Acaryochloris sp. CCMEE 5410: one gene and its partner. The protein of the gene in region 1 interacts with the protein of each later gene in a pairwise test. Links are inferred from orthologs where the notes say so. Each region holds a gene or a part of one and is shown on either strand. Other genes may lie near its edges.

The links.
Region 2: the proteins of rpe (region 1) and eno interact in binary tests that used the Escherichia coli proteins (3 or more experiments, as listed by UniProt). The link is inferred for Acaryochloris sp. CCMEE 5410 from one-to-one orthologs.

Annotation. Positions count from the first base shown.
Region 1 is NZ_AFEJ02000002.1:1,251,795-1,259,298, reverse strand. Bases 1,651-4,577 are described here. They hold rpe (ribulose-phosphate 3-epimerase), read left to right. Parts: upstream 1,651-2,723; coding sequence 2,724-3,431; downstream 3,432-4,577. Other genes in these bases: ON05_RS26630 (AMIN domain-containing protein), read right to left, coding at 3,513-4,577; ON05_RS26640 (mechanosensitive ion channel family protein), read left to right, coding at 1,651-2,590. Outside these bases: ON05_RS26645 (adenylate/guanylate cyclase domain-containing protein), read left to right, coding at 1-1,095; more of ON05_RS26640, read left to right, coding at 1,139-1,650; more of ON05_RS26630, read right to left, coding at 4,578-5,561; ON05_RS26625 (type 4a pilus biogenesis protein PilO), read right to left, coding at 5,660-6,376; ON05_RS26620 (PilN domain-containing protein), read right to left, coding at 6,373-7,128; type IV pilus assembly protein PilM, read right to left, coding at 7,133-7,504. UniProt on the Escherichia coli protein: Catalyzes the reversible epimerization of D-ribulose 5-phosphate to D-xylulose 5-phosphate.
Region 2 is NZ_AFEJ02000001.1:2,459,083-2,466,478, forward strand. Bases 1,877-4,695 are described here. They hold eno (phosphopyruvate hydratase), read left to right. Parts: upstream 1,877-2,555; coding sequence 2,556-3,836; downstream 3,837-4,695. Other genes in these bases: gloA (lactoylglutathione lyase), read right to left, coding at 1,932-2,357; ON05_RS11105 (M48 family metalloprotease), read right to left, coding at 3,885-4,695. In the rest of the region: ON05_RS11090 (iron uptake porin), read right to left, coding at 1-1,448; more of ON05_RS11105, read right to left, coding at 4,696-4,766; ON05_RS11110 (hypothetical protein), read right to left, coding at 4,886-5,101; ON05_RS11115 (ABC transporter permease), read left to right, coding at 5,550-7,241. UniProt on the Escherichia coli protein: Catalyzes the reversible conversion of 2-phosphoglycerate (2-PG) into phosphoenolpyruvate (PEP). It is essential for the degradation of carbohydrates via glycolysis.

The DNA of each region.
Region 1 (7,504 bases):
TCACAAATTGAGCGGATGCGGCGGCAGAAAAACTCAATCTTGGAGCAAGAAGTCAAAACAGTTGCAGCCCAGCGAGCGCTGTTGGGTAATTCTGGCATCGACATTGTCAATGACTATCGTGGCATTCCAGTGCTCAGTTCCTACAGTACGCTGCAAGTCAAAGGCTTGGACTGGGCTATCTTAGCGGAAATGGATGCCGATGAAGCGTTTGCCCCCATTACTGAATTTCAGAAGCAAGTCCTGATTTCCACCGCAATTTTGATCTTAGTGATCACCATTCTGGCGCTGTTACTGTCTCGCTTGTTTGTAAAACCGATCCAAACGTTGATTACCGGCTTTCGGCAACTGAGCGAAGGTAATACCGATGTCACCGTTTCCATGAATTCTCAAGATGAATTCCACGATCTGGCGGTTTCGTTCAATCAAATGGTGGAAAGTCTATCCCATAAAACCCAAGCCCTCGAACATCAAAGCCAGGAAAATGAGCAATTACTCTCCTGCATTTTGCCGGAACCCGTTGCTCAACGCTTGAAAAGTGGTGAGGAGCAAATTGCGGATAGCTATGCCAATGTCACTGTATTATTTGCAGACTTAATAGGATTTACGGATCTGGCTGAAATACTTTCTGCTAGTGAGATTGTGGCTTTGCTAAATGAGTTAGTTCGGGCTTTTGATGAAGCAGCCGAACGCTTCGGTGTCGAAAAGATCAAAACCATTGGCAGTGGCTATATGGCTGTGTGTGGCCTGTCTGTCCCTCGGTTGGACCATACCAAACGGATTATGGACTTCGGCATTGAGATTACCCGGATTGTGCAGCGGTTCAACCAAACTCATCAAACGGCGTTGAAAGCTCGCGTCGGCATTAATTCTGGCGCGGTGGTGGCAGGCATTGTTGGTCGCAGTAAGTTTATTTATGACTTGTGGGGAGATACGGTCAATATTGCTCATCGCATGCAAACGGCGGGTGAAGGTGATACGGTTCAGGTCAGTCAAGCGGTTCATAACCAGCTGGGTGATATTTATGAGTTTGAAAATGGCCGTGAAGTAGAAATTAGCGGTGATAATAAGCTCCCTGCTTGGTTGCTCAAGATTTAGCACTCTTTTTTCCCATCTCCCCTGACATCTTTTTCGTGCAAGTATGACTTCTTCTCTTCTTCAGCAATCCTGGTTCCTCTGGAGTTGCGGCTTGATGGTTGGGTTCCCCTGCCTGATGTTGGTTTTAAATGAATCCATTGTCTATTCCCAGAAACAGGGGAAACCACTTGTCCAGACTCTGAGAATCTTGCGAAATTTGGTGTTACCAATTTTTGTGGGGTTTATTGTCTTGACTAAAATTGTCGGCTTAGATCCTGAACAAACGGCCATTCGCTTGATTCAGACATCTTTGTGGGTGTCCTTAATCCATGCGGCATTGTCCTTTGTAAATGTTTTGCTGTTTGTGGAGGCAGGGGGCCATACTTGGCAAGCTCAGGTGCCTAAACTCTTGAGAGATTTAACTCGATTTTTCTTGATATTAATCGGGACGGCTTTTGTTCTTTCTTTGGTCTGGAAAACGGATTTAGGGGGCCTCCTCACGGCCTTAGGGGTTAGCTCTATTGTCATTGGTTTGGCCCTACAAGATACCCTTGGCAACTTGTTTTCAGGGATTGCCCTGTTGTTTGGTCGCCCCTTTGTGATTGGCGATTGGCTCAAGTTTGGGGACACAGTCGGCAAGGTGATTGAGATTAACTGGCGGGCTGTCCATTTGATTACCCGCAATAAAGAAATGCTGATTGTGCCCAACTCTGTGTTGGCCAAGGAAGTGTTCTATAACTATCGACGCCCCCAATCGTTGCATGGAGAACCGATGGAATTGGGGTTTTCCTACGATGACCCCCCCAATAAGGTTAAGCAGGTGATCCGGCAAGCGGCTCTAGAAACACCAGGGGTTTTATCGGATCCAGAACCGATTATCCAAACCAGTGCCTATGGGGATTCATCCATTAATTACTATGTCCGTTTATATTTACGAGAATATGATCGGGTACCCGAGATCCGCGATGCATTTATGACTCGGGTTTGGTATGCTGCCCAACGCCATGGCTTAACGATTCCATTTCCCATCCGCACTCTGATTCATGAACGCCCCCCCAAGCCTGATTTAAATGGCGGTACGAATCGGATTATTACGGAGTTGCGATCGCTACCCTGTTTCATCACGACCCATGCAGAAGTCTTGGAGCAACTGGTGACCAATGCAGATTTTAAATCCTTTGGCAAAGGCGAACGTATTATCTATCAAGGACAGGAAGAGGTAAATCTGCACTTTCTGTTGACCGGGCAGGTCCAGATGAACGTCCTGAGCCAAACCAACCATGACCAAGAAGTGCTGAGATTATCCAAAGGAGATTTTTTTGGGGCCACAGCTTTGCTCTCCAGAGAACCGAGTTCTAACTCCGTTGTTGCCCTAAGCGATGTGGATGTCATGATTTTAGAAATCGAAGCCATGCAGGTTTTGATTGAACGCACCCCCCAACTGGCAAGAGAGATGGATGAAATCATCGAAGCCCGACGCAAAGCGATTCAAATTGCCCACCAGACCTATGCTTAACCGATGACATCAGGGTTTGATTAAGAATCGGGGTTAGGTCAAAGTTGAAGATTTTGTTAAACTGGTTACTGCGAAAGTGCTCAAGTTTTTAAATTTGCCTCTTTAAGCAGTCGTCATCACCGGATCTTTTACCATGACTCTATCTTCTTCACCCAAATCGACCGTCATCTCTCCGTCTATCTTATCTGCGGATTTTAGCCGCTTAGGTGAGGAAGTTCGAGCCGTCGATCAAGCAGGGGCAGACTGGATTCATGTGGATGTGATGGATGGTCGTTTTGTTCCGAATATCACTATTGGTCCCTTGATTGTGGATGCCCTCCGGCCCGTTACTGAGAAGCCTTTGGATGTTCACTTGATGATTGTGGAGCCAGAGCGATATGTTGCCGATTTTGCGAAAGCAGGGGCAGACATTATTTCCGTTCATGCCGAAGCTAGTGCCACAACCCACCTTCATCGCGCCTTAGGCCAAATTAAAGAGCTAGGTAAAATGGCAGGAGTGGTTTTGAATCCCGGCACGTCTCTAGAACAGATTGATTACGTTTTAGAACTCTGCGATCTGGTTTTGATTATGAGTGTTAACCCCGGCTTTGGGGGACAAAGTTTTATCCCAGGAGTCCTACCCAAAATCCGTCAGCTTCGCCAAATGTGTGATGAGCGCGGTCTAGATCCTTGGATTGAAGTGGATGGTGGTCTCAAAGCGAACAATACTTGGCAAGTACTTGAAGCCGGAGCAAATGCTATTGTGGCTGGTTCAGCGGTGTTCAAAGCAGATGACTATGCTGAAACTATCAAAGCCATTCGTAACAGCAAACGTCCTGAACCCGAATTAGTCACAGCCTAATTCCAAATATTTTTATATTCCATAAAAGTACCCCTCATCTTGCTTCAAGATGAGGGGTACTTTTATGATTCTTAGTGCGAACTAGGGATTCAGAAGCTTTTGGGATTCTTCACCGGGTGTATAGCGATAACCATAAGTGGTTTGATCCGAATCATCCACAATCTGCGGAGTCACTAGCACCACTAATTCACTTCTCTGTCTAGTTTTATTCTCACGTCGGAAGAGCCGACCCAATAATGGGATATCCCCTAAGATAGGCACTTTGCTAACATCAACTCTATCTTGATCTTGAATGATTCCAGTTAATACTATTGTTTGACCATCTCGCAAACGGACTTTTCCTGTTTCAACTCGGCGTTGTTGTAAGAGGAAAGCGGTATCTCCAGATAGAGCATCAACAAAAGTTCTCCCTGATAGAGAGCTGACTTCTGGTGATAGATTCAACGTTACAAACCCATTGTCATCAATGTGATCTACTACAACGTTTAGAATAACTCCTGCATTTTGAATGTTGGGTTCAGTACTAGTTGAATCAGTAGTGGCACCTGCTGTACTTCCTGAACTTGAAACTCTTTGTACAAAGCCTGTGAAAACTTGCTCAGTTAGATTGACCTGAGCTGAACTACCTTCTTGTACTAATAAAGTTGGGTTCGTTAGGATTTTGGCATCATTATTTTGTATTGATACAAACAAATTACCTAAGAAGGTTTCAGTTAAGGTGAATAAGCCGCTACCTACGATAGGAACAGTGCCTGATCCAAAGATTGAAGTTAAGCCACCTCTTCCATTAGCATCTGGCCTAAAACCAATTCCTAAGGAGTCATTAGCTCTAAACTGTAGATCTGCGTTGGAAAGTTTACCTTTCAGCAAATTGACATCAATAAATTTGACATTAATAGCTACCTGACGCTGACGCACATCCATTCTTGTCAGCAGGGCTGTTGCTGTTTCCACTTTTCGGGGAGTCCCGATTAGGGTGATGGTATTAGTCCGGGCATCAGCAACGACTTCCAAGCCTTCCAATAAGCTAGCGCTACTTCCTTCTGCGCTGCCACCATTGGCACCATAATTCTCAAGGAGTTCTTTTGCTCCTAGTGATTCAATCTCTTCCTTAACAGAATTTTCTCGTTTTATACCTGTTTGGGGAGTAGAAGCATCATTATCGGCACCAGAAGGTGTGATATTGGCTCCAGTTTCTGCTTCATTGGTGAATGAACTTGATCTTGTGATCTTCGCTGTTGCCTTAAGTTGATTCAGACGAATTGTTCTCACAACCCGGTTTTGGGCATCACCTGGTAGCGTTTTGCCGACAAAGACCGTTTGACCGACCCGGTTAGCTTGCATCCCAGATAAGCGTAAGACGTAGTTAAAGACATCATCAACAGATTCATTCTCGATGTCTAAGGTGATGGTAGATGAGGCGGAAGCTCCTTCTTCTCCGTCTCCTCCATCTTCCGCGAATGCGACGTTCACATTAGCGGCACGGCCCAAGAGTGTTAATACCTCACGAACAGGGGCCTCACGAAGCAATAGCTTAGGAATGATTTGATCGCTGCCAAGATCGATGCGTTCAGGCTCAACATTCAATGGGGCAATTGCCATATCTCCAACAGGTGGAGCCTTTGCCCGACTTCTAAAGGGAGGGACAGCACTAGCTCGAGAGCGAAGATTAGAGGGCTGAGAAGATGTTGTGACTGAATCCGTACTACCAGGCGCACCATCAAATTTAATGGCTAAAACACCATCCCGATTGTCGTTGCGAATCGTTTCGGCAATGGGAGCAGAATGGACTCCTTCTACTGTAATCCTGACCGTATCAGGATCTAATTGTCGAACTTCAACGAATTTAATGCCAGGAGCCGGATCTTTCTGTTGAAATGGGCCTGCCTCTGGTAGCCTTAAGAGAGAATTGCTGACGTCTGAAACGGATGTATTGCCTCGATTGACCGTAAAAATGGGAGGGCGGTTATCACCTTGAGTTCCGAGTACGAGTTCAAATCCCTTTGAGGTGGGATTGAGTTGAACATTGGTGACTTCAGTTTCAGCAGCCCATACCGGCTGAATCATTGCGCCTAATGCAGCTGCAGTGCAGCCTATAATAATTCCGGGTTTTCCTTGATACGAGTTCACCCTACACTCCTCTATTTAATAATTATTGATGACTGTTCGTTGTAGATTTGGCTGCAAGTTGCAGCATAGGCAATAGCGATTGAATGAAATATATTCATCTAATTCGTCTTTGCTTCCGGCTCGGCTTTTGCCGCAGCAGCCTGAGCAGCAGCAGCTTCTTCTTCGCTCAAGGGCACATAAGCATGCAAATTAAAGGTTGACTTCACAAGATTGCGAGGGCCAAATTCGGTCGGCTTTTGTAGCTCCATCGATAAGTCACGAACGACCAAAACAGTTTGCAGACGATCAATGGCTTGCATAATTTGCAAAGTTTGGTTGAACGTTCCTTGAAAAGAGACTGAAGTGACTTGCCGTTTGATCTTCCTGTCTAACGGTAAGCCCAAAGAACCATCGTTTACGATGCCAGAAGAACTATGATCGGGCTTAAAAGTTTGTAATTCAGCATTGCTAGAAACGATGACGCGATTTAAATCTAATAGCAATGTATCCAATGCTTGCTGATCAGAGAAAAGAGTGCGAACCTCTTTATTCTCTCGCTTCGCACGATTAAGTCGCTCTATGATCTCATCTACTCGTTGGGTAGTGGCTTCTTTTTGTTCTAAATCATTTGTTTTTTGTGTAACAGATTCTTGAAGCTCTTGGTATTCAGCATATTTAGGTGAGACAAGCTGAGTCCCGACATATGCTGCTAGGCCTACACCAACAACAGCTGCCAAAATTCCTGATACCGTGGGGGTAAAAGTAATCCCAAATAAAGTGGGATAAGAAGGTCCCAAGAGTTCGTCTTCTCTTGCAAATCCGCCAGTGGCCGTCATGGATTCATTACTCCTTTTTGCTTCAGCGCCCCAATTCGGGCAGCTAATCCAGATGCACCTTTTGCGTTCAGAATTTGTAGTAATTCAGACGCTGGAACATCATTAATTGTGGTTTCCAATTGATGTTGAACTAATGAAACCTGAGTTTTCTGATCCGTTTTGCGTTCAGATGACATCAGCTGTGTTTGCGCTACGGTCAGAAACGGTGATTTTCTCAAGGTCAAAACCAGGTCATTCACATCACTAAAGGAAAGCGCTTGACCCGTAATCGTCAACTGCGTCGGTGCAGATAGAGCTGCGACTGGAGCGGCTTTATCCTGAGGTTGTCCAGCTGACTGGGCAGGGGGTGTTGCAGCCTTTTGCTGAATCTTGGTGATTTGTAAGGTGGGGGGAATGCGATCGCGAATATCTTGCAAGGTTGCTGACCAAGGCTTGATTTGGTTAAAAATCGTTGCTAATGCTTTGGTCTCCTCTTTCACTTGCCGTTCTTGCAATTTAAGATCGTCGACCTCAGCTAACTTTGGTGCTAACTGTGCCAGCTCACTATCTAGATTCTCTTCTTCAGCTACTAACTGCTGATTTAAGAAGGACATGACGCCAAAGCCAATGAGAACTAACCCTAAGGCTGCTCCACCCACACCCAAGCCGATAAACAATGGTGTTTTATCATCACTGTCATAGTTGGCAGAAGAGACAACTTGTTGACCATATTCTGGGCGATCATTTAATAGGTTGATATCAATTGAATACATGCACTTATACCTCCCGCATCCCAAGACCCATAACAACACTTAAGGCAGGACGCTGAGCCATCGGAATACTGTCTGAATTTTGAATGCCGAGCGAGCTGATTGGATCGACTAATGTTGTTGTCAGTCCTAAACGCTGGGTTAAAAACTCATCAATTTGTCCTAAACTGGCACCTGGTCCTGATACAAAGACTTGCGTAATATCTAAATTTTCACCCTGGTTTAAGTAGAAGTCGATGGAACGGCGAAGTTCATCCGATAAATCGCTTAACATTCTCAGGATGGCAGCAGAGCTGGGATTATTGGCGGTGTTGTCCGTTACATCTAAAGGAACGGTCATCCCTTGCAATAAATCTGCCCCCATTGCGCCAGGCAGGTT
Region 2 (7,396 bases), on another replicon or contig:
GGTGCAACAGCAGGGTTGCCAAATACATCAACACTTGGGTTTACGGTTTGGTTCTGAGGATCAAAGGAAATACCATAGCGACCAAAGATACCAATGTTACCGAAAGTAGCTTCAGCGTTGACACCTAAGACTTTCTGCTCAATGTTGAAAGTCTCAGCGTAGGTACCTTGCAAACGAATGGCAAAGTTGTTTTGATCATCTGCACCAAAACTGTTGGCATACTCAAGTTCCAAGGTTCCTTGGTGAGGATCGCCACCTAAGCCACCATTAGCAGCGGCAGTTGCGACGTTACCAGCAGCGGCAACATACACACCACGAACGCTGATTTTACCAGCATTAGGATTCCAATCAAAGGCTGCACCAGCACCACCATTGAGATCAACCGCGTTGGTGATGATTAAAGGGTTGTTGATAAAGAAGCCAGAGCTGAAATCTTGAGCAGAGTTATTGGCATAACTGTTGAAGTCAACAAAGTCACTGGGGAAAATGTTGGTACCAACGGTAACAGCTAAGTTCTCGCCGGGCTTGAAGGTATAGGCTAAACGACGCAGCGTAACGGTATTACCTACACCTGCATAGTCGGCAGCACCCAAATCAACTAGAGGTACGCCAGAACCTGTCAAAGTTCCCAAACCTGGGCCAGGATCCTGAGCACCCAGAGCGTTACCAAAGAAATCTTGACCATTATTACCCACTTCTAATTGGGTGGCTAATAAGTCATCGCCAGAGAAACTAGTGTTGAAGTTCAAACGAACTCGAGAGATGGCAGAAACGCGGCTATCGGGTCCACCTGCATTTAGAACACCGTTAACGGGATCGACAACAGTATCTGTTGGGTTGTTAACGAAGTCACCAAACTGAGCAGCCATGACCACTTCACCTTGAAGTTTGGTGGTGGTGGAGAACTGCTGGGCTTCAACAGTGGCAACGCGAGCTTCTAAACCATCAACACGACCACGTAGGGTAGCGAGTTCAGCTGCAAATTCGTCTTGAAGTGCCTTGAGGGCATCTAAATCTTCTTTAGTAGCAAAGCGGTTGCTGAGGTTATCTAAACAAGCATTAACCAAAGCAGCGGCTTCACGACGAGACATGGCTCGGCTGGGGCGGAAGGTGCCATTGGGATAACCGGCGACGCAACCATAGCGCTCAACCAATGATTGAATGGCTTGGAAAGCCCAGTCATCAGGCTGAACATCAGACAGTTGAGAAACTGAGGTCACCTGACCAACAGAATCTTCTTTAGTCTCAGACATCAAGTCATTTACAGAAGTTGTTTCGCTGAGAGACTGATCAGCCAACAACAATTCATCTTGCTCAGCAGCAACAGGTGCTACATCAACAGATTGGGCTTCTACAGGAAGCTGTTCGCTAGTGCTGACAGCTTTTACAGGTAGGGCAGAAAGTCCGAGAAGACTCAGGCTTCCAGCTAATAGACATACTTTTTTCATGGTTTTGCTCCTCACTCACATGTGTTTAAAATTCTGGAAAAGTTAAACACGATAACTTAATGCTTCTCATTAATACAATGCGAATATTTGCATTGTATTGCTTGGAAGATAAGTTTGAAGAAAAGGTTCCTGAAAGTGAAAAACTATTCAGTGTATACATTCCTTCACTTTAGAAAGATACTCTATTTATCAGAGGTAAGCCAAGGGATCGTAGTCGGTTTCTGTATTGGCATATACTGTAATTTTCTCCATTCACCTCGTAATTCTAAAAACCCTAAAACGACTGTTTCATAAAGGTTTTGAGCCAGGATACTGTGGAGAGCTTTTTCGGCAAAGCCTTGTCGTATTCCCACGCGATCAACTCAAGACATTAAGGTCCTACTCTCAATGGCATGAGCTGAATTTGCTGTCATTGTTGCGACTCAAACGAGCGGAAGCTTGACTCTAAGCTTTCACCCAGCAATTACCAAGGGTAAGACTTGCTCAACTGACAGAGGTGGAGGTTGTCGTAGTCACAGATGCTTTGGAGCTGAGTTGAATCAACTCAACCTTATAGTGATCGGGATCCTCTACAAAGGCAATTACCGTTGAGCCATGTTTCATGGGGCCAGGTTCTCGGGTCACTGTTCCACCACGAGTTTTAATGACGTTGCAGGCACTATAGATGTCGTCAACGCCAATGGCAATATGGCCATAGGCATCTCCCAAAGTGTATTCAGAGACACCCCAGTTATAAGTCAGTTCTAGCACCGTGTTATCTGCTTCATCTCCGTAACCCACAAAGGCCAGCGTAAACTTTCCGTTCGGGTAATCTTTCCGACGAAGTAGCTTCATTCCTAGGACATCACAGTAGAATGCTAAAGAAGCATCAAGATCTGCCACTCTGAGCATGGTATGGAGAATTCTCATAAGACTATGTTGTTTAAGAGTTAGTAAAGTCAAGAGGTGGTCGTCACATTAGTTACATTCTGACGCGATCGCACCTAGTATGTCTTAAAGAGGACACTCGTTGCATCAACACCGCTGATACAGTCAGATGCATTTTATAGCCTTGACGAGCAGGTCAAGCACACCAGATTATTTTGTAGATTGTTGGAAACATAACGCATGCACGAAACCGAAATCGCTGCCATTGAGGCGCGCGAAATTCTAGACTCACGCGGTCGTCCTACTGTGGAAGCAGAAGTCATATTAAGTTGTGGGGCTTTTGGATTGGCCCAAGTTCCCAGTGGTGCTTCTACAGGTAGTTTTGAAGCCCATGAACTGAGAGATGGAGATGCTCAGCGCTATGGTGGCAAAGGGGTTCTTACTGCCGTTACTAATATTAGGGATCACATTCAGCCTGAACTGGTGGGGTTAAACGCCCTCGATCAAGCTGATATCGATCAGACCATGATTGATCTGGATGGATCGACGAACAAATCTAAACTGGGTGCAAATGCCCTCTTGGCTGTCTCCCTTGCCACGGCTAAAGCAGCTTCTGAAGTACTGAATTTAGAGCTATATCGTTATCTAGGAGGTCCTTTAGCAAACCTCTTGCCGGTGCCCTTAATGAACGTCATCAACGGTGGGGCCCATGCCAACAATAACGTTGATATTCAAGAGTTTATGATTGTCCCCCACGGTGCAGATTCCTTTAAGGAAGCCTTGCGCTGGGGAGCAGAAGTCTTTGCATCGCTGAGTCAAGTATTGGCAGCCCAAAATCTGTTAACAGGCGTGGGGGATGAGGGGGGCTATGCCCCTAATCTGGCGTCTAACCAAGCCGCGTTGGAATTGTTAGTGGAAGCAATTGAGAAGGCTGGCTATCAACCTGGCGCTCAAATTAGCTTGGCCTTAGATGTCGCAGCCAGCGAATTCTATAAAGACGGGCAGTATACCTACGACGGTGCCGCCCATTCCCCCAAGGAGCTAATCGACTATTTAGATGGCTTAGCCAGGCAATATCCGATTGTCTCCATTGAAGATCCCCTACATGAAGAAGATTGGGAGAGTTGGGGGAATTTGACAGCCCAGTTAGGGGATCGCGTTCAGCTCGTCGGGGATGACCTGTTCGTCACGAACCCTATCCGGTTACAGAAAGGAATTGAGCAGCACTCGGCCAATTCTATTTTGATTAAACTGAATCAAATCGGGACCTTGACCGAAACCCTAGAAACAATTGATCTAGCCAAACGCAATTCCTTTACGTCCATCATTAGCCATCGATCCGGTGAGACGGAAGATACCACGATTGCGGATCTCGCGGTTGCGACCCGAGCCGGTCAGATCAAAACGGGCTCTCTTTGCCGTAGCGAACGCGTGGCAAAATACAATCGCTTGCTGCGTATCGAGGATGAACTCGGCAGTCAGGTGGCCTATGCTGGCGCAGTAGGCTTAGGACCAGGATAAGACACTTCTTCGGAGTGGCGATTTTAACCACTCCGAGTGGCTCTTCTACTAAAGCGATGTGAATGCAATAGATGGGCGTCTTTGCAGTTGCTGCTCTAGCTTGAGTAAACGATTGATACGATCTCGCGTACTGGGATGAGTCGTAAACAAGTTACTCAGCCATTGCCGAGCTGGGGGATTAATAATCAACAGCGGTGCAAAAGCCGGATTGCCCCCTAACGCATTGCGCTGAGCATTGCTTTCCAAACGAGACAAGGCTTGGGCTAGAGCGCGAGGTTGTCCCGTTAGGCGAGCGGCGGTTTCGTCTGCAGAGAACTCGCGGGTCCGAGAGATCCCTAATTGCAGGATCGTTGCTGATAGGGGTGCTAAGACAACCATCAGTAAAGCCCCGATAGGGTTGGATTCTCGATCATTGCCTCGACTACCGCAAAACCAGAAACTGTAGCTCACCATTTGGGCTAAGAATGCGATCGCACCGGCTAACGTGGCTGCGACTGCTTGGGTCAAGGTGTCTTGATTCTGGATATGAGCCAACTCATGGGCAAGAACCCCTTCTAGTTCTGCCGCTGGCAGCATCCTCAGCAACCCTTCCGTAACAGCAATGGCTCCATGGTCGGGATCACGCCCCGTGGCAAAGGCATTCGCAGCTGAACTGGGAATGATATACAAGCGTGGCATAGGTAGGTTTGCCCGCTGGGCCAAACGCTGAACCACAGCGTACAACTGAGGGGCTTGATTGGCCCGCACCAACTGCGCCTGGTAGGCCGATAAGGCAATCTGGTCAGAGTAGTACCAAGCACCTAAGTTGGTGAGAGCTGCAATCCCAATACCTATGACAATACCGCCACTGCCCCCCAATAGAGCATAGCTACTGCCAATGAGGAGAGCACTGAGTAGGCCTAGTAAACTGGCGGTTTTGAGTTGATTCATCGCTGGCCTCCACAGACATGCACGATTAATCCCAGTTTAAAAAGTTCTCATGGCGCAATATGGGTAGGAAGCCCCCCTGATGATGCAGAGTTTACCCTATCCGCACATCTTTTAGCCTATTAGGATTGACCACTCAGCAGCTCTTGCACCACTTTGGGAAGATCCAGAACCGCTTGCAAAACCTGATCGGGCCCAATCCCCACAACTACCTGCAAGCCCAAAACAATCAGCGCCAGCAAGAAGGCTGTTTTGAGGGTAGTTTTAACCACACGTAACAGCCAGGTAAAGACCAACCAAGAAACAAGAATAGCCGCAATCAGAAGAATAGGATTCACGATATTAAGATAGGTGATGAGACGTATAAAGGTCGGTTCATGGTGGTGGGGAAAAGTAGATACAGCCGCGTTCGATCAACGGGCACTCAGGCAGGATGACCTGATTCTAACAAGTGCCAATCCCAATTCTCTGATGAAGATAAATAAGGGTGAAGGTATATTAAATATGGAGGTTATCGCACTATCAACTCTGAAGACTTCGTTAAGAGATCTACTGTTTAATGAATAGTGTCGCTAACTTGTAAGGCAAGATACCTCCTAACTGCGTCTACGGCCCTACTGCTGACCTGAAAACGGATTTAAATCAGCACAAGGGCTTCTTTTTTGAGAGTGTCATCGCAGTACGCCTGCTGCTCATCCAATTCAATCTTTCAGCCAACTCTTTCTGTCTTGCGCCCTCCCACTTCGATTTGGCAAGATCAGCCTACTGGAGCATAAGTGAGGTGGCATGACCTCAAAATCTATCCCCCTCAGGCAGCTATGGCTGCCTAGCACTTGTTTATTGCTCATGGTTGGGGGTGGGGTTGCTATCTTGACCAGCCCCCTCTGGAATCTGAATGGTTGGCCCCAGTTTCTAGAGTTTTGGCAAGCTAGTCTCCATCCTGATTTCACCGCTCCATTGATGGCAACGGCCTGGCAAGGGCTGCTAACGACCTTGGCCTATGCCATTTGCGGCACAGTGTTCAGTGTCTGTCTCGGCTTTGTAGGCAGTGTCTTTATCTCAGACGTGGGGAGACAGGTTTTAGGCATTGCCCCATATTTCAGCCAGGGCTTAAAAAGCCTACTGGTCGTGCCTCGTGCTATTCACGAAATGCTCTGGGGACTTTTGCTGATCAATCTATGGGGACTCGATCCCCTCGTTGCGATCGCAGCCATTACCATTCCCTTTAGCGCGATTGTGGCGAAAGTCTTTAGCGATATTCTCGATGATACGCCCCATCAGGCGTTGGAGGCGATACGACAGGGTGGCGGACGGCCCTTGAATGCCTTCTTATACGGACTCTTACCCTCTGCCAGCACCAATTTACTGTCCTATAGTTTCTATCGTTTTGAATGCTCCCTACGATCCGCCGCCACCCTTGGCATTATTGGGGTTGGAGGGCTAGGTCATGAAATCTTTTTGAGTTTGCAGTCCCTGCAATACCAGCAAGTATGGACCTTTATCTATGCCTTAATGATCCTGAATGGCGTGATTGATTGGAGTAGTGCCCGGTGTCGCCATCGATTGGGCTGCCAAACTCGCATTAGTTTGCACCTAAAAAATGCTCCGATTCAACAGGTGCATTCCCGACGTCCCGAGCCTGAACGCTCATTCTCTAATAATCTGCTCTACTGCATACTGGTGGTCGTTAGTCTCGTTGGGGCATTGGCTTGGAGTTGGCTTTATATCGGCCCCGATCTGTCTATCTTGGTAGCCCCCCAAACTTGGCACAATAGCCAGCAGATATTCGTTGGACTATGGCCGTTACAACCTAGCCCGTCTCTATTGGCAACCTGCGATGCCTCGCTCCAAACCCTAGGCATGGCTTTCATGGCTATTCTAGGCGCAGGCTTTGGGGGCATGGTGTTCTCGTTTGGGACGGCTGCCAATTTTTTTCTCCCCGGCGGACTTTTTCTCCCCCAACCCGCGAGTCTATGGCGTCAAGGGGTAGGTCGGCTGCTCGTCGGCGCGGCACGGCTGTTTTTGTTGATCTGCCGCTCTGTCCCCGCGCCCATTTGGGCTTTGGTGATGTTGTTTATCGTCTTTCCGGGAGTGCTACCGGGTGCGATCGCACTAGGCATCCATAACCTCGGCATTCTGGGGCGTCTGATGGCCGAAGTCAATGAAAACTTAGATCAAAAGCCCTTGGCCGCTCTGCAAGCTCAAGGGGCCTCTAGCCCATTTGTTTTTCTTTATGGCGTTTTACCCATGACATTGCCCCGGTTTTTAGCATATTCTTGCTATCGCTGGGAGGTGGGCATGCGGGAAACGGTGATTGTGGGTCTCGTGGGGGCTGGAGGACTAGGACGTTTACTCAGTGAGCAGCTCAGCAGTTTCGATAGTTCAGGAGTGGTGTGGACGTTGGGTTGTTTTATCCTCCTCAGCTTGGGGGTTGACTGGCTCAGCCAATATCTCCGCCAACAATTGCAGTCGCTCTAGCATACTGCTTCAAGCCCAAGGTTAAGCAGGCTTTATGTCCCTGACTTCACAACATCTTCACCCCATTACGCTTTAATGAAACTAACTTAGATAAGCGCAAATTGCGTCTTGTACCACTCCTTACACCAATAGCCCCGCTGGGGTTATTTTTTTGC